Regions from separate parts of the Pseudarthrobacter sp. 902506025 genome, predicted to be linked through region 3. Evidence: predicted binding sites of a transcription regulator. Region 3 holds the regulator's gene; each other region holds the start of a gene.

Region 1 (7,196 bases), on a different contig from region 3:
CTCGACGTCGGCCAGCTCGTCGGAGCAGCGCAGCTTGGCGGCAACCGGTTCAAGCCGGTTCAGGGTCTCCAGCAGGTGGTCGGTGACCAGCTGCTCCTTGCCCGCGGCGTCGAGGATGATGATGGCGTCCAGGCCGTACCGGGCGGCGCGCCACTTGTTCTCCTGGACGTGCCATGGCGGCATGGTGGGGATGGTGCCGCCGTTGTCCAGGGTGGTGGAGAACTCGTCCACCAGGCACTGGGTGAGCGCCGCAATGGCCCCCACTTCCTCCAGGGTGGCCAGGCCGTCACAGATCCGCATCTCGATGGTGCCCAGGGCGGGCACCGGCCGGATGTCCCACCGGATTTCCGAGATGGTGTCGATGACGCCCGTGGTGAACATGTCCTGGACGTAGGACTCGTATTCTTCCCAGGACTTGAACTGGAAGGGCAGCCCCGCGGTAGGAAGCTGCTGGAACATCAGGGCCCGCTGCGAGGCGTACCCGGTGTCCTCGCCGCCCCAAAACGGGCTGGACGCGGAAAGCGCCTGGAAGTGCGGGAAGTAGTTGACCAGGCCGTCCAGGACGGGGAGGGCTTTGTCCCGGCGGTCCAGCCCCACGTGGACATGGACGCCATAGATGACCATCTGCCGGCCCCACCATTGGGTCCGGTCAATGAGCTTGGCGTAGCGTGCCTTGTCCGTCACCGGCTGCAGCTGCGGAGGGCTGAACGGGTGGCTGCCGGCGCAGAACAGCTCCACGTTCATGGGATCGGTGATTTCACGGACGGCCGCGACGGACCGGCTGAGGTCCTCCTTGGCCTCGGCTGCCGTTTCGCAGATCCCGGTGACCAGTTCCACCGTATTGAGCAGCAGTTCCTGCTTGATGTGCGGATGTTCGTCGTCTTCGTTGAGTTCGGGGTGGCGGGACGCCACGCCGCGGAGCACCTGGTTGGCCACGGAAGCGAGCTCGCCCGTCTTCCCGTCCACCAGTGCCAGCTCCCACTCAACACCGAGGGTGGATTGCCTCGATGACGCGAAGTCGATCTTCACACGTTTCCTTACTGTCCGGTTTGCCGCTGGCTGATGCCGCTCACAGGCTGCAGCCGGCAGGCGAACGGATGGTTCAAGTCTAGTGCAGGGGTAGCATCGTACTGATGGCACCGTTCCCCCTGCGTCACAGTCCTGCCAAATCCTTCCCCCTCCTCCTGGCCCTGTCCGCAATGGCGCTGGCCTCCTGTTCAGCCGCCCCAAGCGCCGCACCGCCCTCATCCTCCGCCCCGACCGCCGACGCGTCCCCCACCGCATCAGCAAGTACGACGCCGGCGCCTCCTCCGGCTTCCCCGTCGCCTGACCCGGGTTCCCGGCCTTTGGGGTGGGGCCCGGAGCAGCGGGACCAGGACGCCGCCTTGGCGGCCGTTGCGGCGATGTCGCCGGAACAGAAAGCCGGGCAGGTCCTGCTCCCGTTCTTCAAGGGCAGCCAGGTAGAGGCCCATGCGGCGCTCATCCAGCGCCTCCACCTGGCCGGATCCATCATCATGGGCGACAACGTGCCACGCGACCCGCAGGGAAAGGTGGACGTGGCCGCCATGGGCGCCGTAAACCAGCGGCTGCAGCAGGCTGTGGCCGCCGACGGACGGCGCTGGCCCGGGATCATGAGCGTGGACCAGGAAGGCGGCGCGGTGGCACGCCTGGGGCCGCCCCTCACCGAGTGGCCCGCTCCCATGAGTTACGGGGCCGCCGGCAACCTGGACCTGACGCGCAAGGCCGGCAAGGGCCTGGCAAGCGAGTTGGTGCCACTGGGCTTCGACCTCGACTTCGCGCCGGACACGGATGTGACCGTCGGTCCTGCAGACCCCACCATCGGGGCGCGTTCCATGTCCGGCGACCCGGCCGCGGCGGCGGCCCAGGGCACCGCCTTCTCCCAGGGCATGCTGGACGCCGGCGTGCTCCCCACCGTCAAGCACTTTCCCGGACACGGCTCGGTGACGGCGGATTCCCACCTCAGCCTCCCCGTCCAGCCGGCAGGCATCGACGTGCTCCGGGGCCGGGACTGGAGACCCTTCGAGGCTGCCGTCGCAGCGGGCCTCCCCGTGGTCATGACCGGGCACATTGCCGTACCCGCGCTGGAACCAGGCGTCCCGGCGTCGCTCTCTGCCCCCAGCTACTCGGCGCTCAGGGGTTTGGGCTTCAAGGGAGTGGCCGTGACGGACGCCCTCAACATGGGCGCCGTTGACAAGCAGTACCCGGCCGGCGCGGCTGCAGTGAAGGCACTGGCCGCCGGTGCCGACCTGCTGCTGATGCCCACGGACGTGGAGCAGGCGCACGCCGCCATCGTCCAGGCCCTGGCTGCCGGCACCCTTCCCGCCGCACGCCTGGATGAAGCAGCGCAGCGGGTGGCCACCATGATGATCTGGCATGCCCGGACCACCCCGCCTGCCGGAACAGCGGGCTCAGGTGCGCCGGCCGGAAGCGGGGCCGCCCTGTCCGCCCAGGTCTCGGCGTCGGCCGTTACCGTTGTTTCCGGTCCCTGCAGCGGACCCCTGGTGCCCGGTTCCGTGCGGGTGGCCGGCGGGGGACCGGGGGACCGGGAGCGCTTCGAAGCCGCCGCAGCGCGCGCCGGGCTCACCGTGGGATCAGGCCCGCTGGTCAACCTCATCGGGTTTGGTGGAAAACCGGCCGGTGGGGACATCGCCGTGTCCCTCGACGCTCCGTGGCCGCTCCAGGGGTCCAGCGCACCGGTGAAGGTGGCCCTCTATGGCCGGACCGACGCCGCCTTCGACGCGCTGGCCGCCGTGCTGGCAGGGAAGGCGCCCGCTCCGGGAAAGCTGCCCGCCGCCGTCGGGCCTTTCCCCGCGGGAACCGGCTGCCCCCGACCCAACTAAGTAGCGCGAACTGTCGTTTTGAGGCGTCAAAACGACACTTGGCGCTACCCACTTGGGCTGGAACGCGTTTAATGGTCTGGTGCCCATTCTGAATAAAGACATGACCCTCTGCATCTCGCTTTCGGCCCGTCCCAGCAACAACGGGACCCGGTTCCACAACCACCTTTACGGGCAGCTGGACCTGAACTGGATCTACAAGGCCTTCGCACCCACCAACCTGGAACAGGCCATTGCCGGTGTCCGCGGGCTGGGCATCCGTGGCTGTGCCATCTCCATGCCGTACAAGGAAGACGTCATCGCCCTGGTGGACGAGATGGACCCCTCCGCCAAGGCCATCGACTCGGTGAACACCATCGTGAACACGGACGGGCACCTCAAGGCGTACAACACCGACTACACCGCCATCGAACAACTCCTCGCCACCAATGCAGTCCCCACGGACTATTCGGTGCTGGTGCAGGGCGCCGGGGGCATGGCCAAGGCCACGGTTGCCGCCCTCCGGAACGCCGGATTAACCGACGTCACCGTCCTGGCCCGGAACGAGGCCGCGGGGCGTGCGCTCGCGGACCAGTACGGCTTCCGGTGGCGGGCAGCGATCGACGGCGGGACGGCCGACTTGATCATCAACGTCACCCCGCTGGGGATGGCCGGCGGGGCGGAAGCGGACACTGTGGCTTTCCCGGCGGAGGCCATCAACGCGGCCCGTCTGGTGTTCGACGTGGTGGCGCTGCCCGCCGAAACCCCCCTCATCAAGGCGGCCCGTGCCGCCGGCAAGCCGGTGATCACGGGGGCTGAGGTGGCCACCATCCAGGCACTGGAGCAGTTTGTCCTCTATACGGGCGTCCGGCCCACCCCGGACCAGGTGCGGGCCGCCGAGGAGTTCATGCGCGCCCAGTAGGGGCAGCTAGGCGGGTTCCACCACGATGGCCACCCGGTCCTCACCGATGCGCGTCAGGACCAGGGTGGCCGTTTTGCCGCCCTTCCTGGCGTTCTTTCCGCCGGGCAGCAGCTGTTTCCGCAGCTCTTCGGGGGTGACGGCGGTGCCGCGCTTCTTGATGTCCAGCACGGTGATGCCCTCCTGTTTCACCCAGGCCTTGAGCGCCTTCACGTTGTAGGGCATGACCTGCAGGACCTTGTAGGCCCGGGCGAACGGGGTGGCCAGGAGTTCGGGAGCGCAGATGTAGGCAATGTGTTCGTCCACCAGGTGGCCACCGAGCTGCAGTGCGACGTCCGCCACCAGTCCGGCGCGGATCACGGCGCCGTCGGGTTCGTACAGGTATCCCTCCACCGGTCCCACCGGCGCTGACGGGCCGTCGCCGAAATCCTCCGGGCTGGTCAGCTCCGCCGGAGCCTTCGGCCCCAGGACCAACGCGGCGCGGCGGACTCCAGGCCGGCGCACGGCGTTGAACCACAGGGTCACCTCGGTGACGTCACCGGCCACCGAGACCCACTGCGCCTCGCAGCCCGCGGGCACGGATTCATGCGGCATGCCCGGTCCCATCTTCACGCCCACTGCCTTGCCCCGGGCGGCCAGTGATTCCACGAAGGACAACGGCGGGGAGAATGCCTCGGGGTCCCAGATCCGCTTGGTGCCGGAAGTGGAGGTGACCCGCCGGGCAGGGTCCAGCCAGACGCCATCCACCCCGTCCAGCGGAAGCGATTCCGCATCCGCATGCACCACTGTGGCGTTGGGGAACGGGATGAGGTTCACCGTGGCGCACGCCGCCGTGGTTTCGTCCATTTCGACGGCGGTGACATTGATGTCCAGGGAGGCCAGCGCCAGGGAATCGGCGCCGAGGCCGCACCCCAGGTCCGCCACGCGGCTGATCCCCGCGGCAGCGAACCGCTGGGCGTGGTGGGCGGCGACGTTGAGGCGCGTGGCCTGCTCCAGGCCCGCCTGGGTGAACAGCATCTGCCGGGCGAACTCCCCGAATTTCCCCTCTGCCTTGGTGCGCAGCCGTGACTGCGTCAGGACGGCGGACACGAGCCCGGCGGGGTGTCCGGCTTTCCGGAGCGCGGAGTTCAGCTCGAACGAGTCCTCGTCCCGGTAGGGGCCCAGGGACGCCAGCAACTCCCAGCCTTCGGGGGTCAGCAATGGTGCGATCTGGTCCTGTGCAATCTGGTCCTGGGGAGCGTGAGCCATGGGTTCCAGCCTAGTGGAGGAGCGCGTGGCCGGGATGCGGATAGTGTTGAATCCATGGATGAGAGCGCAGCCCCCCGCGAGACCGGCGACCACGAGTCCGGGGACCGCCATCCGGCCAGGTTCGCCCGTCCTGTGCTGATCGCCGCCGCCGTCGTGGCCGTGGTCTGCATCGCGCTGCTGGTGATCATCTTCCTGCTCGATACGTTCAACGCCACCGTTTACTCGGTGGGCGGCAACGACGTCCAGGACAACACCCAGGAGGCCCGGGACATCCGCGGGCTGTACGACGGCGCGCGGGCCGGGAGCATCTTCTTCCTCGTTGCTGCGCTGCTCGCCGCAGCGGTGTCCGGCTGGGTGCTCTTCCGGGGACGGACGCAGGGCGGCGGCGACACGGAGGGCGGCGAGGACGTGGACTTCGACGACCTGGGCCGGTAGGGACAGGGCTTCCTTTCGCGTCCCCGGCCACCCGCCGTCGTCCACCCCGGGCTGTACGCCCACGACGAAACGTTGGCACTCACCTTGACCGAGTGCTAACTCATACATAGAGTCTTCATTAGCACTCTCCCTAGGAGGGTGCTAACACATGAAGAGCTGCCAGCCAGGCTGCTGCCGGCACCGCGACGACGGTTTGCCAGCTACGGCGGGAAGCTTTCCAGTCCACGAATTTGCTGACGAAAAGGAGAGGTCCGAGTGTCGGTCTCTATTAAGCCTCTTGAGGATCGTATTGTTGTCCGCCCGCTCGAAGCCGAGCAGACCACGGCTTCCGGCCTGGTCATCCCGGACTCCGCACAGGAGAAGCCGCAGGAAGGCGAAGTTGTCGCAGTAGGCCCCGGCCGCTTCGAAGATGGCAACCGCGTTCCCGTTGACGTAGCCGTTGGCGACGTCGTCATCTACTCCAAGTACGGCGGAACCGAAGTCAAGACCGGCGGCACCGAGTACCTCGTGCTGTCCGCCCGCGACGTCCTGGCAATCGTCGTCAAGTAACTCTTCCGGATCCCCGTGCTGCCGGCCATGCTCACGCTGGCCGGCAGCGCGGGGTTTCTGTCTTTGAAAGGACAAAACCATGGCAAAGCAGCTTGCGTTTAACGACGCTGCCCGCCGGTCCCTTGAGGCCGGCATCGACAAGCTCGCGAACACCGTCAAGGTGACGCTCGGCCCCCGCGGCCGCAACGTCGTCCTGGACAAGAAGTGGGGTGCCCCCACCATCACGAACGACGGCGTCACCATCGCCCGCGAAGTCGAGCTGGACGACCCCTACGAGAACCTTGGCGCACAGCTGGCCAAGGAAGTAGCCACCAAGACCAACGATGTTGCCGGCGACGGCACCACCACCGCCACGGTCCTGGCACAGGCGCTGGTCAAGGAAGGCCTGCGCAACGTTGCAGCCGGCGCTGCCCCCGGCCAGATCAAGCGCGGCATCGAGGTTGCGGTTGAGGCCGTGGCCGCCCGCCTGCTGGAGAACGCCCGCCCGGTCGAAGGCACCCAGGTAGCCAACGTTGCCGCCATCTCGGCGCAGAGCGACGAAATCGGCGAACTGCTCGCCGAGGCCTTCGGCAAGGTGGGCAAGGATGGTGTCATCACCATCGAAGAGTCCTCCACCACCCAGACCGAACTGGTCCTCACCGAGGGCATGCAGTTCGACAAGGGCTACCTGTCCCCGTACTTCGTCACCGACGCGGAGCGCCAGGAAGCAGTCCTCGAGGACGCACTCATCCTGATCAACCAGGGCAAGATCTCCTCGATCCAGGAATTCCTGCCGCTGCTCGAAAAGGCGCTGCAGAGTTCCAAGCCGCTGTTCATCATCGCCGAGGACGTTGAGGGCGAGGCCCTGTCCACGCTGATCGTCAACCGCATCCGCGGCACCCTGAATGTCGTAGCCGTCAAGGCTCCCGGCTTCGGCGACCGCCGCAAGGCCATGCTGCAGGACATCGCCACCCTCACCGGTGCGCAGGTCGTCTCCCCGGAACTGGGCCTCAGCCTGGACTCCGTGGGCCTGGAGGTGCTGGGTACCGCCCGTCGCATCACGGTCACCAAGGACAACACCACCATCGTGGACGGCGCCGGTTCTGCCGAGGACGTCGCTGCACGCGTTGCCCAGCTGCGCGCCGAGCTGACCCGCACCGATTCCGACTGGGACCGCGAAAAGCTCCAGGAACGCCTGGCTAAGCTTGCCGGCGGCATCGGAGTCATCA
Region 2 (7,196 bases), on a different contig from region 3:
CCGTTCCCGCAGAGGAGGTGGCCCGGCTGGTGGGGGAATCGGGACTGGGTGGATCCGGCCTGGGTGCTGCGGTCAGCGAGGTGCGCTGGTCGGCGCAGATTCCGCTGCAGCACCGGATTGCCAGCACCTTCGGCGCCAGTCCTGTCTTCCTGGCCGGTGATTCCGCGCACGCCCACTCACCCGCCGGCGGCCAGGGCATGAACAACGGCATCCTGGATGCCCTCAACCTCGGCTGGAAGCTGGGCTTCGCCTCGTCCGCAGGTACGCCGCTCCCGGAACTGCTGGACAGCTACGGGCAGGAGCGGCGGCTGGCGGCCCGGCGCGTACTGGCGCTGACGCACGTGATCTTCTTCGGCGAAGCCTCGCCGCATCCGGTGGCCCGGCTGGTCCGGAGCGCCCTGCCCGTCTTCGCGCCGGTGCTGCCGCTGCTGCTGCGCCGGCGGTGGCTCACTTCCAAGGGCATCAGGTTGCTGGCCCAGCCGTTCGTGAACTACCGCGGCAGTGCGATATCACGAGACCGTATGCCCGGGGCCGGCGGATGGCCGAGGCCTGGGGAGCGGCTGCCGGACGGGCCCGCTTCCGTGGGCGGACGGGTGGCCCGTCTTCACGACCTGACCGCGGTGCCGGGCATCCACCTGTTGTTCGAGCGCGACGCCGCGCCGGGCACACTGGGTGCCGGGCCCGCTTTCCCTGCGGGTCCCGGTTCGCCACTGGTCCACGTCCACCGGCTCACCAGCCACCCTGGGCGGGGCATGGTGGCGGTCCGCCCGGACGGGTACGTCGGCTACCGCTGCGGTGAGGCCGACCCTGGCGAGCTTGGGTCGTGGCTTCGGCTGGTCGGTGCCGCACCCGGCTGAGCGCGATCCACCTTGGTAATGTCCCGCCGTCGTAATGCTCCATCACTTATGGCTCCTAAACCGGCGTTTAGGAACCAAAGCTGATGGAGCAACCCGGGGGAGGGGGAGGGTGGTTTGCGGGGGGATGGCAAGCGTAGTCTGGTCAGTTCAAGGCAGGTCCGCCCAATGCGTGATTTGCCAGTATGATCCGCCCAGTGTGAGAGGGGAAGTTCCATGACCATCCCGCCAGTGCACGAACCAGAGCCGTTTCCGCCCGAACCTGGCCCGGAGCCCACGTCCCCGGACCCCACCCAGCCGCGCCCGCCCGGCCCGCCGTCCCCGAACCCGTTCCCCGCACCACCGTCACCGGGGCCGCTGCCCGTCCCGGACCCGGGCCCCGCTCCGCTCCGTCCGGACCCCACCAGGGACTGACCGCAAACCTTGGAAGGGGGCTTCCGCCGGCTGCGTATGCGCAGGTGGAAGGCCCCTTTTCCGTGCCTGGGCAAGGGCCGGAAAACCACCGGAATCCGCTGCCGCAAACTCTTGCAGACTTACTCCTCCAGTGCTAAAAAATCTATATCAGCCACTACAGATCGGCTGATACGGAAACTGTGTTGGACCATCTCTTACGAGGAGGGAAGCCATGTTGATGCGAACCGATCCGTTCCGCGAGCTGGACAGGCTGGCCCAGCAGGTCCTCGGCACGGCTGCACGCCCGGCGGCGATGCCGATGGATGCATGGCGCGAGGACCAGGAATTCGTCGTGGCCTTCGATTTGCCCGGTGTTTCGGTGGACTCGGTGGACCTGGATGTTGAACGGAATGTCCTGACGGTGCGGGCCGAACGCCCGGACCCGGCGGGCAAGGACATCGAGCTGGTCGCCTCTGAACGGCCGCGCGGCGTCTTCAGCCGCCAGCTGATCCTTGGCGACACCCTGGACACCGAACATGTCAAGGCCAGCTACGACGCAGGTGTCCTGACGCTGCGCATCCCGGTCGCCGAAAAGGCCAAGCCGCGCAAGATCGAGATCGAAACGAAGGGGGCAAAGCAGGAAATCGCCGCTTAGTTCCACACAGGACCGGGAGGCGGGCACATCTGTTGACTGCCTTTTTGGGGCGAATCGCCATTCTGTGCACGCCACAGCGCCAGACAGCGCACCGGCAGCGTAGGCCTTAACCTCCCGCCACGGTGGCCCCCGGCTTCGGCCGGGGGCCATCCACGCGTCCGGGGACTTGCGTCAGGCGCTGAGCTCCAGCATCAGGGCGGGCAGTTCATCGGCGAGTTCGCGGGCCAGGAATCCCAGCGGCCCCAGCCTGCTGGCCAGCCGGTCCGCTGCCGCTGCGTGCAGGTGGGTACCCCAGCAGGCCGCCTGGGCGCCGGTGGTTCCGCGGGCCCGGAGCCCGGCAATCGCCCCTGCCAGGACGTCGCCGCTGCCGGAGGTCCCCAGGCCGCCGTAGCCTGTGGTGATCTTCCAGAGTTCGGGTTCGTCCGGGTCCGGGCCGGGCGGCCGGGCGATCAGTCCCTGGCAGCTGACCACGGCGCCGTACCGGGCGGAGATCTCGGCGAGGTCCTTTTCGAGGTCCGCCACGTCCCGTCCCAGCAGGATGCCGGCTTCGGTGGGGTTCGGGGTGAGGATCAGCCGGCCGCGCCAGGGGTCCAGCTGATCCTCGAGCTGCACCAGGGCGCCCAGTGCGTAGGCATCGAGGACGACGGCGGGCCGTTCCGTGCCGTCCGGATCGGAGGCTCCGTCACGGCCTGCCTCGCGTTCCAGCAGCGCCTCGAGCAGTCCGCGGGCCATGTCCGGATCATCCAGCCCCGGCCCCACCAGCACGGCGTCCGCCCGGTCCAGGTAGGAGGCTATCGGCGCCAGCTCCGGCTTGACGGATCCCCCCGGAGTTTCCGGCAGGCCAATGGCGCCGCACTCCGGCAAGGCAACCCCCAGCTGCACGGCCACCGATTCCGCCACCGCCAGTGTGAGCTTCCCGGCCCCCGCGCGCAGGGCCGAAACCCCGGCCAGCAGCGCAGCACCGGGAGTGGCCCGGGCGCCGCCCACCACCAGCACGGACCCGCGGGAGTACTTGTCCGCGCCCGGCGCCGGCAGCGGCCATTCGCGCAGGAGTGACGGCGCTACCAGTGTGGCGCCGGAGGAGTCACCGCGGCCGGACACTGGTGTCTCCCGCGTGCTCGGTGACAGTGACGCCCTGCTCCGCCAGGTGGTCGGCCACGTTGAAGCTTTCCAGCGTCCACGGGCCCACCCCTGAGGGCCGGACGAACCGGGTGATCGAGGCGTTAAGGATGGCTTCCGTGGCCGCGAGGTCCAGCAGTTCCTTTTCGCTGAGTCCTTCGAGGACATACCGGAACAGCATGATCACGGCGTCGTGGCACACCAGCATCACCCGGTGGCCGGTGCCCAGGTTGTTCAGTTCCGCCAGCACCGACCGCAGCCGCAGCGCTACGTCGGCCCAGGATTCCCCTCCCGGCGGCCGGTAGTACAGCTTGCCCAGCCATTCCCGGCGCTCGGATTCCTCGGGGTAGCGGTTCTCGACGCCCAGCCGGGTGAGCCGGTCCAGGATGCCGAGCTCGCGGTCGCGGAGCCGCTCGTCGATGCGCACCTCCAACGGCCAGCCGGCGGTTTCCACCGCAATCTCGGCCGTCTGCCGGGCACGCGCATAGGGGGAGGAAACCACTGCGTCCGGGCGGAACTCCCCGGCAATCCGTCCCAGCGCGGTGCCCAGCGCCTCGGCCTGGTCCCTGCCTGTTCCGGACAGGTCCACGTCCGCGTCCCGGGCGGGAACCTGGATGACCTCCACGCCAGCCTCGCGCGCCTCGGTGGCCGCAACGTTGCCTTCGCTCTCGCCATGCCGGATCAGCAGCAGTTCCACCGCCCCGGCCTCCTGGACCGCTTCCGTCAGGCCGTCGTCGTTCGAAGATCCACCGTTCACAAAACCACCCATCCTCGCCGTGCAAAACCGTGCCTCATGCCGTGCCGAATTCAGGAACACTACCAACGGCGTACCCAGGGGGCGGCGGAAAATAACGGGCGACGGCGGCAGGGCACCGTGGGTGCGCGCGCCGCCGTCGCCATCGCAACAGAACGGGATGGAACCGGCGTTACCGCTCGGGCGTCAGGACCTTGGAGAACACCGTGCCGCCGTTGGCGTTGCGGAGGCTCACGGTGAAGCTGTTGTCCTCACCGAGCTGGACGTGCCCGAAGAACTGGTTCTCGCCGTCGCGCGGGGACTCGCCGGCAAAGCGTCCGGTCTTGGAGAACACCACCTCGGGGCCAAACGTGCCGTCCATGGAGTTGGGGCCGAATGATCCCGCGGCGATGGGGCCGGCCACGAACTCCCAGAACGGGTCGAAGTCGGTGAAGGCGGCCCGTTCGGGGGAGTAGTGGTGGGCGGCGCAGTAGTGCACGTCCGCGGTGAGCCACACCGTGTTCTTCACGCCGTTGCGCTTGAAGGCACTCAGCACCCCGGCGATCCCCAGCTCACGGCCCAGGGGGGCTCCGGCGTCGCGGTTGGACAGGCTCTCCTGGTTCACCGGGCCGTCCGGGACCACCACTCCCAGCGGGAGGTCGTTGGCGATCACCTTCCAGGTGGCCTTGGACTTGGAGACCTCGCTGACCAGCCAGTCCACCTGCTCCTGGCCCAGGATGGCGGTGGCGTAGGGTTCCTTGCCGTCGGTGTTGGGGGACTTGTAGGTGCGCATGTCCAGGCAGAAGATGTCCAGCTGCGGGCCGCGGGAGATCTTCCGGTAGATGCGGGCCGGCTGGTAGGTGCCGGCGTCGTCGAATGTTCCCGGGCGCCAAAGGGCCGAACTGTCCGCGATGGGCATGTTCTCCTGCCAGGCCTGCCGGCCGCGGGCGGCGAGGGTGTTGACGTCCCGCACGGTGTAGCGGGAGTCGTCCAGGATCTGGCCGGGGTACCAGTTGTTGTGCGTCTCGTGGTCATCCCACTGGGCGATCACCGGCACGTCCGCGAACAGGGCGCGCATGTTGGTGTCCATGGAGTTGTAGCGGTGACGGCCGCGGAATTCGGTGAGCGTCTCGGCAACCTTGGACACCTCTTCCGTCACCAGGTTCCGCCACACCTGCCCATCCTTTTCCACCACGGTTTCGGCGATGGGGCCGTCAGCGTAGATGGTGTCGCCGGAGTGGATGAAGAAGTCCGGGCGGGTCTGGTGCATGGCCCGGTAGCCGCGCATGCCGCCGATCTCCTCGTTGATGCCCCATCCCTGCCCGGCGGTGTCACCGGTCCACACAAAGCTTTGCGCTGACGATGCCGGGACCTCGCCTCCGTTGCTCGTCCCGCCGGTGCGGCCCTTGCCGTTGACCGTCCCGGCGTCCGGCGCTGTGCGGAAGTTGCCGCTGACCGTCTCGCTCGCCGCGCCGCCGTCGTCCTCGAAGCTGATCTCCAGCGCGAACCGGGTGTTGGACGGCAGGTTCCCGGCATGGATCTTGGCGGTGAAGTCGGACGCCTGGGTGGCGCGGGGCCCGCGAAGGACCCGCTCAAAGGCGCCGCGCCCGCGCAGGACCTGGCCGGCGTCGTCCACTGCCCGCAGGACCGCCGTCATCCGCCCGGCGCCCGAGGCACGGGACCAGAGGACGGCGGAATCGGAGGTGACGTCGCCGGTGGCGATGCCGCTGGGCAGGGTGAGCCGGTTGCGGACCAGCGCGACGCGGGCGGGAAACTGGGTGGCTGCCGAAGCGTTGGCTGCGGGAACGGAGGCCAGCGCGGCGGCGAGGACGGAACTCTTGACGATGGTGCGGCGGGAAACCCCTGCCTGGGAAGACTCAGTCATGTCCTCAGGCTTTCCCGGGCCGGCACACAAATTCTGGCGGCCGGGTGAACCCGGGGTGAGGCGCGGCTGAACAGCAGGCGGCCGCAGCGCCCCCGGGGCTAGGGCTTCGCGAAGTCGGCGATCCGGCCCTCCCGCAAGGCCGCGCCCACCGCGGCAATGCCTCCGTAGTCCGGGAACAGCACGGACTGCCCGGCCACGAAGCCGGAGCCCAACGTGGGAAGGGTCATGGTGCCGATGGCGTTCACATCGAGGTTCCGCAGGCTGTAAGCCAGCATTGCGGCCTGAAGGGGATCGAAGCCCCTGTCCACCGTGAGGCAGCAGGAGGCGAAATCAACCAGCGACCGCACCGCGTTCACGTCATTGAGGGCACCGCCCGCGGTGAGTCGGCCCAGGATGGCGCGGAGCATGATCTGCTGGTCACGGACACGCTGGAGGTCGCCGTCGGTGAAGGCGTGGCGCTCGCGGGAGAACTCCAGCGCAGCCTGGCCATCGAGGTGGTTCACGCCGGCGCTGAAGACATGCTCGGTGTCGATGGTGGACTGGAAGGGAATCGGGACATTGACGTCGATCCCGCCCAGGCCGTCCACCAGGATCTTGAACCCGCCGAAATCGAGCATGAGGGTGTGGTCGATGGTGATTCCCAGCAGCTGCTGGACCGTGGCTGTCTGCATGTCAATGCCGCCGTACTGCAGCGCGGCGTTGATCTTGGCGCTGCCGAACCCGGGGATGTCCACCCAGTTGTCGCGGTTGATGGAGATGAGGTAGAGGCTCCGCCGGTCGGCAGGGACGTGGACCACCATGAGCGTGTCCGCCCGCTGGTCCTGGGGTTCACCGGTGGCTGCCGTATGCGCTGCGGCCTCGCGTGCCGGGACATCGCGGGTGTCGCTGCCGATGACCAGGATGTTCATCGGGGCCGCGGGCAGGTCAGGGATGGGTGCAGGCGGCGGTGGGGGAGCAGGGGCCGGCGGGGGAGTTTCGGACGGCGTGGGAGTCGGTGTGGGTGTGGGAGTCGGGCTGGGCGACTGGGTCTGGGTGGCTGCAGGCTGCGCTTCCTGGCCGGCCCGGTTCAGGCTGAAGACCGCGATGCCGGCGGCCACCACCAGCACCAGCGCCAGCAGGGCTGCGATCCAGCGGCGCCGGCCCAGGGTAACGATCCAGGCAGGACGGTGGGAACCGGCTGGGCCCGGTTGCCGGGGGCCGGGGTTTCCGGCGCCGGGCCCGGATGGATCAGGACCGCCTGGGATGCTCATGCCGCCTCCACCTCATTGTGACTGGTGGGATCAGTGTCCGTCCCGCAGGCCCCAATTGGCTACAGGAGTATCCAAACTGTCACCTGGGAAAGGGCCTGCCCGGCCGCCGTGATGCTGCGTTGATGCCCTTCCGCCGCAGGGATTATTGCCCGCCGGCCGGGAAGTTGAGGCGCGCGTGCCGCAGGATGGAGACGATCGCGGGGGCCAGCTGGTCTTCCATCTCCCGGTAGACCTCCGGTGCACGGCGGTACGGGTCCACGATGTCGTTATCCGATGCGTCCGCCGGGAGCGAGAGATGACGTACCCC
Region 3 (7,196 bases):
CCGAACGGGCAGGACGACCGATGGGCCGAGTGCGCCCTGCCGTCCTCGCAGGAATCCTGGTGCTCGTTCCCGCCCTTGCAGCCTGCACCGCCGAGAACGGACCAACGCCCTCCGCCACCTCCGCCTCAGTCCCGGCCACAGGCGGCACCATGCCGGACGCGCCGGCCACCAGCGCCCCACTGGAAACCACCCAGTCCTCCAATAAGGCCCCGGTGTACTGGATTGGCCGCAGCGGCGGGAACATCTTCCTCTACCGTGAGTTCCGGGACGTTCCGGAACAGGAGAACCCGGTGACACGGGCACTCCGCGCCATGATGTCGGAGAAGCCGCTGGACCCCGACTTCTTTACGCCCTGGCAGAACCCGGACAAACTTGCCACCTCCATCTCGGGCAAGGACATCATCACGGTCGACGTCTCGGCCGACGCCTTCAACAGCAACCTCGACGCCGACATGGCCGCCCGCGCCATCCAACAGCTGATCTACACGGCGACCGCCGCCGCTGCCAGTTCGGGCCTGATCGACACAGGGCAGCAGGTCCGGGTGCGGATCCTCGTGGACGGCCACACGGACTATGTCGCGTTCGGAAAAGTCCAGCTGGGCGCACTGATGACCCGGGCAGCCGGGCTGGTGGCGCCGGTGTGGATCATTGATCCGCAGGAAAGCACCGAGGTACCTGCCGGCAGCGTAAAGATCACCGGCCGCAGCACGTCGCCGGGAGCAAAGCTCCGCTGGCAGATCCTGCAGTCCGGGGACGGCGGCAGCAAGGCCCCGTTCCTGACCGGTGAAACCACGGCCGGCGCCGGGCAGGGGCAGGCGGGCGTCTTTACGCTGGCACTGACCTTGCCGGCCGGCGACTATGAGCTCCGGGTGGCGCAGGCAGGGTCCGGCGGGGAGCCGGACCGCAACGAGGACACCAGGTCCTTCAAGGTCAGGTAGCCGTCCACCGGCCGAGGATGTCGCTTGCAAGCACGACGGCGGCAGGCCCGGCCGTGGAGGACCGCAGGACGTGGTGCCCCAACAGGGCGGTCACAGCGCCTTTGTCGCAGAGTTTCGTTACTTCCCGCGGGCTGATTCCGCCTTCCGGGCCGACGATCAGCAGGACTTCCCGGATTCCGTCGTGCCCACTCCCCTGCCACGCTTCCAGGACGGTCCGTAGCGGACGCACGGCATCTTCGTGGAGGATGACGGCCAGGTCTGCACCCTCCACGGCGGCGGAAAGCCCGGCAGTATCGACGGCGGCCCGGACCTCGGGGATCCAGGCGCGCCGCGCCTGCTTGGCGGCGGCGGCCACGGTGGACTCCCACTTGGCGTGGGCGCGGGCGGCCCTGTCACCTTTCCAGCGCACGATGGACCGCTCCGACTGCCAGGGTATGACGGCATCGATGCCCAGCTCGGTGGCCGTTTCAATGGCCAGTTCGTCGCGGTCGCCCTTGGCCAGGGCCTGAACCAGCACCAGACGGACGTCCGGCCTGTCTTCCATTGCCAGTGCGCCGCACTCCACTTCAAGTCCCGTGGGCGCGGCGGAGGCGACCTTGCCGCTCATGCGCGCGCCGGCGCCGTCGACAATGTCCACGGCCTCGCCCGGAGACAGGCGTTTGACGGTGACTGCATGCCGGGCCTCCGCCCCTTCGAGGACAAAGAGCTGGCCGGGCACCATGCCCGCCAGTGAACCGGCGGAGGTGAAGAAGACGGGGTTGCTCACCGCTACAGGTTACCGAGCCGGTCCCGGAGCTTGGCGAACATGCCGCCGCTGGCGGCGAGCTTGCCCTCGGTGATCTGTTCGCCGCGGAGCTTGGCGAGCTGCCGGAGGAGGTCCTCCTGTGCCGGGTCGAGCTTGGCCGGAGTGTCCACCTGGAGGTGGACCTTCAGGTCCCCGCGGCCGTATCCCCGCAGGTGCGTGACACCCAGGCCACGCAGGGTGATGATCTCGCCGGACTGTGTTCCGGGCTTGACGTCGATGTCCTGGGTACCGTCGAACGTTTCCAGGCTGACGTCCGTGCCCAGTGCAGCCGCCGTCATGGGGATGTGCAGGGTGGCGTGGAGGTCATCGCCTTCCCGCACGTAGGTGGCGTCATTGTTGACGCGGATTTCCACGTACAGGTCACCGGTCGGTCCGCCTGCAGGTCCGGCTTCGCCCTGCCCGGCGAGCTGGATCCGGGTTCCGGTGGCCACACCAGCGGGAACCTTGATGGTCAGCGACCGCCGGCTGCGGATACGGCCCTGGCCGCTGCACTCGTTACAGGGATCCTTGATGACCGTGCCGAAACCTTCGCAGGTGCCGCAGGGGGCGGCCGTCATGACCTGGCCCAGGATGGAACGCACGGCCCGCTGGACCTGGCCGCTGCCGCCGCAGATGTCGCAGCGCTCGGGGTGGGTGCCGGGCCGGCAGCAGGATCCGTCACAGGTGGGGCAGACCACGGCAGTATCCACTTCGAGCTTCTTGTTCACGCCGAACACGGCGTCGCGAAGGTCGATCCGGACGCTGATAAGGGCGTCCTGGCCGCGGCGGACGCGGGAAGCCGGGCCGGAGGTGCCACCGGCGCCGAAGAAGGTGTCGAAGATGTCCTGGAAAGCGAAGCCCTGGCCCGCGTAACCGGCACCGCCGAAGCCGTTGTCCGTGCCGTTCTCGTTGCCTGTGGTGTCGTAGATCCTCCGCTTTTGGGGGTCGGAAAGGACCTCGTAGGCGTGAGTTACTGCCTTGAAGCGTTCTGAAGCGTCCGCACCGGGGTTTACATCCGGGTGAAGGCTGCGGGCCAGTTTGCGGTAGGCCTTTTTGATCTCTTCGCCCGTAGCTTCGGGTGAGACTCCAAGGACGTCATAGTGGCTGCTCAAAGTTCGTATCTCTTCCTTGTTGTACTGCGTTCAGTTTGGGCGGCCCCGCTCTGTGTTCCGGTCCGGAAAAGGCTCCGGCGGCGAAGAGTCAGGGCCCCAAAATCCTGGAAAGGTAGCGGGCCACAGCCCTGACGGCGGCCATGGTGGTGGGATAGTCCATCCTGGTTGGGCCGAGGATCCCTACCTTCGCGGCGCTGTCCGGGCCGTAGCCGGTGGCCACCACGGAGGCTTCGGCAAGGCCGTCATAAGGGTTTTCCCTTCCGATACTGACAGCCACTCCCCGGTGGTCCTGGGCCATTTCGCTCAACAGCCGCAGCATCACCACCTGTTCCTCCAGTGCCTCGAGCACGGGGCCGATGCTGAGGGGGAAATCCACGTTGGACCTGGCCAGGTTCGCCGTTCCGGCCATGACCATCCGGTCCTCCCTGGTGTTTTGCGCCAGCCCCTCGAGGCCAAGTGCCAGGGCGTGCGCGGCCTGGCGCTGGCCGTGCGCGGTGCCGGCCACGACGGCGGGGAGCGCCTTGGCCAGCTGGCTGAGCGGAGTTCCGGCCAGTGCGGCAAGGAAGCGGGTGCGGAGCGCGGCCAGGGCGTCGTCGCCAAGGTCCTGGCCGACGTCGATGACCCGCTGCTCCACCTTGCCGCTGTTCGCAATCAGCACCACCAGCACCTTGCGGGGGGCCAGGAGCACGAACTCGATGTGGCGCACCAGTGCCTTGCTGAGGTGCGGATACTGGACCACAGCCACCTGGTTGGTCAGCTGCGACAGCAGCCGGACGGTGCGGTCCAGGGCGTCGTCGAGGTCGTCTGCGCCTTCCAGGAGGGACTGGATGGCCCGGCGCTCCGCTGCCGACAGGGGCTTGACTGCCGAGATCTGGTCGACAAAGAGCCGGTAGCCCTTGTCCGTGGGAATCCGGCCTGCACTGGTGTGCGGGGCCGTGATCAATCCCTCGTCTTCAAGGGCCGCCATGTCATTGCGGATGGTTGCGCTGGAAACGCCAAGATGATGCCGTTCGACCAATGCCTTTGACCCGACCGGTTCGCGGGAGTGGACGTAGTCCTCCACGATGGCCCGCAGCACTTCCAGTTTGCGTGGCTCGCTCACTCTCCACCTCCATCCATGGTCCGGGGCGCATACCCCGCCAGGTGCCACCAGTGTTAGCACTCGACATGCCTAAGTGCTAACAGTCTATTATGCCTCGGCCCGTTGTTAGCATTGGTACCGCTCCGGGCGAAATTCCGGTGCGGAGGACCTAGCGCTAGGCGGATTGAATCCATGGATTACCAAAACTGGGGGCCCCGCGGCATTTCCGCCCCGGCCAAGGCGGAATTGCCCGAGGTGCCGGTGGAGCGGGGCATGGTGCTCGAGGATGTCCAGTCGGGCTGGGTAGGCGCCGTCACCCGGGTGGAAAAGTCCGGCGGCATGCACGTCGTGGCGCTGGAGGACCGCCGAGGGAAGTCCCGGTCCTTCAAGCTCGGCTTCGGTTTCCTCCTTGAGGGCCGCCCCATCCGGCTGATGCCTCCCGCCGCCCGGCCGGCAGCCTCCGGCCCCGCCGCCGGCAGGACAGCCTCAGGCTCCGTCCGGGTCGCCGGCCAGCGGGCCCAGGTCGCCAAGGCAAGCCGAATCTGGGTGGAAGGCAAGCACGACGCCGAACTGGTGGAAAAGGTCTGGGGAGACGACCTTCGGGTGGAAGGCATCGTCGTCGAACCCCTGCACGGCATTGACGACCTCACCGCTGCAGTTGCCGCCTTCAAACCGGGGCCGGGCCGTCGCCTCGGCGTGCTCGTTGACCACCTCGTCCCTGACTCCAAAGAGTCCCGGATAGCCGACGCCGTCATGGCATCCCCCGGCGCGGCCGGAAATGTCCTGATCGTGGGCCATCCCTATGTGGACGTCTGGCAGGCAATCCGGCCCGCGGTCCTCGGGATCGACAAATGGCCTGCCGTGCCGCGCGGACAGGATTGGAAGACTGGAATTCTGAAGGCCTTTGGCTGGCCGCACGCCACCAAGGAGGACATCGGGCTGGGGTGGCAGAAACTGCTGGGCGCGGTCCGTACCTATGCGGACCTGGAAGCGTCGCTGCTGGGGCGGGTTGAGGAAGTCATCGACTTCCTCACCGTCCCCTGAAGGCCGGGCCCCGGCCCGGGAGCCAGTATTCTTGGTAGTGCAGCGCCTTTTCCGAAGGCCGCTGCACACCGCGCCCGTACATGAAGTCAGCACCACTTGCACCTCCGAAGGAACAGACTGTGGCAGAAAACGCACGTGATCACAGGGACGGCCAGGGCCGTTCCGAGTACCATGGCGTCCCCGCCAATGCGCTGCCGCTCACGGCCAGCGAAGACCGCCAATGGGCCACGCTCGCGCATTTCGGCGGGATACTGGGGTGCGTCCCCTCGCTGCTGATCTACCTGATCTTCCGTGACCGCGGCCCGTTCACCGCGCAGGAATCCAAAGAAGCGTTGAACTTCAGCCTGCCGCCCACCATCGCCGCCGTGCTGGCCAACATCCTGGTGTTCATACCTTATGTGGGAAACATCTTCGCGGTCATCGCCACCCTGATCTGGGTGGCGCTCACCTGCTTCTCCGTGGCAGCAGGGATCCACGTCAACAAGGGCCAGCCGCACCGTTACCAGTTCAACCTGCGCTGGATTAAGTAGCCGCGCCTCCCCGCGGGGCCACCGGCCCCGCGGGGAGGACCCGACGGGCGTGGGCCCAGTCAGTCGGGCAGGATACGGCGGACTACCGCGTCTGCCAGGAGCCTGCCCTTGAGCGTGAGGACCAGGCGGCCCTGGAAGGCAGCGGCAGGTTCCACCAGGCCGTCCGCGATGAGGCCGGCCACTTGATGCCGTCCGGCTGCGCTAAGAGTGGAGACTTCAAGCCCTGACTGCAGGCGCGCCTCCAGCATCACCCGCTCCAGGTTCCTGGTTTCGGCACCCAGGGTCTCCCTGCCCGCCGCAGGCGACAGGCCCTGGGACAGGCGGTTCGCATAAGCGGATGGGTGCTTCACGTTCCACCAGCGCACCCCGCCCACGTGAGAGTGCGCGCCGGGGCCGATGCCCCACCAGTCGTCGCCACGCCAGTAGGCCAGGTTGTGGCGGCACGCGTGCTCCGGGCTCCGCGCCCAGTTGCTGACCTCATACCAGCCGAGCCCGGCTTCGGTGATGAGCTGGTCGGCGAGTTCGTACTTGTCGGCGTGGTCGTCGTCGTCAATTCCCGGCACCTCGCCGCGGCGCATCTGCGCGGCCAGCTTGGTCCCGTCCTCGACAATCAGGGCGTAGGCGCTGATGTGGTCCGGCTGGTAGGAGAGTGCCGTCTCCAGGGAGTGGCGCCAGTCCGCCAGCGACTCCCCCGGCGTGCCGTAAATCAGGTCCAGGCTGACATCCAGCCCGGCCTCCCGCGCCCACTGCACCACCTGCGGAACGCGGCTGGGCGTGTGGGTGCGGTCCAGGACCTTGAGCACGTGCGGGACGGCGGACTGCATGCCGAAGGAAATCCTGGTGAAGCCCGCCTCCTTGAGGACGGCGAGGGATTCGGGGGTGACCGAATCGGGGTTGGCTTCGGTGGTGACCTCGGCTCCGTCCTCGATGCCCCACTGGTCAATGGCAGCGCGAAGGATCAGGGCGAGGTCATCTGCCGGCAGCAGGGTGGGCGTGCCGCCGCCGAAAAAGACAGTGCCGAGCTTCCGCTCCGGCAGCCCTGACCGTGCCATCACGGTGCCGGCCAGGGACACTTCCGACACGGCGGTTTGGGCGTAGGCATCCTGTGACGCGCCGCCGCCCAGTTCCGTGGCGGTGTAGGTGTTGAAATCGCAGTACCCGCAGCGCACGGCGCAGAACGGGATGTGGACGTACAGGCCAAAGGCCCGGGCCGCCGCACCGTCCGCCGCCTGTGCAGGCAGCAGACCGTCCGACGGCGCCGGGTCGCCGAGGGGAAGAACGCTGGGCATCAGCGGGTCCCCTGCTGCGCAGTGGTCACTTCTTCTTGGCCTTGTCCTTTGATTCGTCGGTGGTGAGGGCCGCGATGAACGCTTCCTGCGGTACCTCCACCGTTCCCACCATCTTCATGCGCTTCTTGCCTTCTTTTTGCTTTTCCAGCAGCTTGCGCTTTCGTGAGATGTCACCGCCGTAGCACTTGGCCAGCACGTCCTTGCGGATGGCCCGGATGCTTTCGCGGGCGATGATCCTGGATCCGATGGCCGCCTGGATGGGCACCTCGAACTGTTGCCGCGGGATGAGTTCGCGGAGCTTTCCGGTCATCATCACGCCGTAGGCGTAGGCCTTGTCCCGGTGGGTGATGGCGCTGAAAGCGTCCACTTGCTCGCCCTGGAGCATGATGTCCACCTTCACCAGGTCGGCAACCTGCTC

The links. Region 3 encodes HrcA, which represses chaperone genes, less so after heat shock. Its sites were predicted from a motif close to TTNGCACTCGNNNNNNNCGAGTGCNAA; they were not measured.
Region 1: the regulator HrcA is predicted to act here: its motif matches at 5,512-5,538, upstream of groES (co-chaperone GroES).
Region 2: the regulator HrcA is predicted to act here: its motif matches at 1,379-1,405, upstream of AB0280_RS06610 (Hsp20/alpha crystallin family protein).

The regions. Positions count from the first base shown of each region.
Region 1 is NZ_JBFBKW010000003.1:323,672-330,867, reverse strand. It holds gene AB0280_RS08715 (glutamate--cysteine ligase) at 1-1,029, opposite strand, end outside; gene AB0280_RS08710 (glycoside hydrolase family 3 N-terminal domain-containing protein) at 1,404-2,861, shown strand; gene AB0280_RS08705 (shikimate 5-dehydrogenase) at 2,941-3,759, shown strand; gene AB0280_RS08700 (class I SAM-dependent methyltransferase) at 3,766-5,004, opposite strand; gene AB0280_RS08695 (hypothetical protein) at 5,059-5,439, shown strand; gene groES (co-chaperone GroES) at 5,695-5,988, shown strand; gene groL (chaperonin GroEL) at 6,068-7,196, shown strand, end outside.
Region 2 is NZ_JBFBKW010000002.1:594,652-601,847, forward strand. It holds gene AB0280_RS06605 (FAD-dependent monooxygenase) at 1-857, shown strand, start outside; gene AB0280_RS06610 (Hsp20/alpha crystallin family protein) at 1,480-1,902, shown strand; gene AB0280_RS06615 (NAD(P)H-hydrate dehydratase) at 2,074-3,003, opposite strand; gene AB0280_RS06620 (histidine phosphatase family protein) at 2,987-3,790, opposite strand; gene AB0280_RS06625 (alkaline phosphatase D family protein) at 3,948-5,639, opposite strand; gene AB0280_RS06630 (LCP family protein) at 5,738-6,889, opposite strand; gene AB0280_RS06635 (low molecular weight phosphatase family protein) at 7,032-7,196, opposite strand, start outside.
Region 3 is NZ_JBFBKW010000001.1:715,194-722,389, forward strand. It holds gene AB0280_RS03215 (GerMN domain-containing protein) at 21-938, shown strand; gene AB0280_RS03220 (16S rRNA (uracil(1498)-N(3))-methyltransferase) at 931-1,704, opposite strand; gene dnaJ (molecular chaperone DnaJ) at 1,707-2,834, opposite strand; gene hrcA (heat-inducible transcriptional repressor HrcA) at 2,923-3,936, opposite strand; gene AB0280_RS03235 (DUF3097 domain-containing protein) at 4,108-4,959, shown strand; gene AB0280_RS03240 (DUF4870 domain-containing protein) at 5,079-5,489, shown strand; gene hemW (radical SAM family heme chaperone HemW) at 5,549-6,778, opposite strand; gene lepA (translation elongation factor 4) at 6,804-7,196, opposite strand, start outside.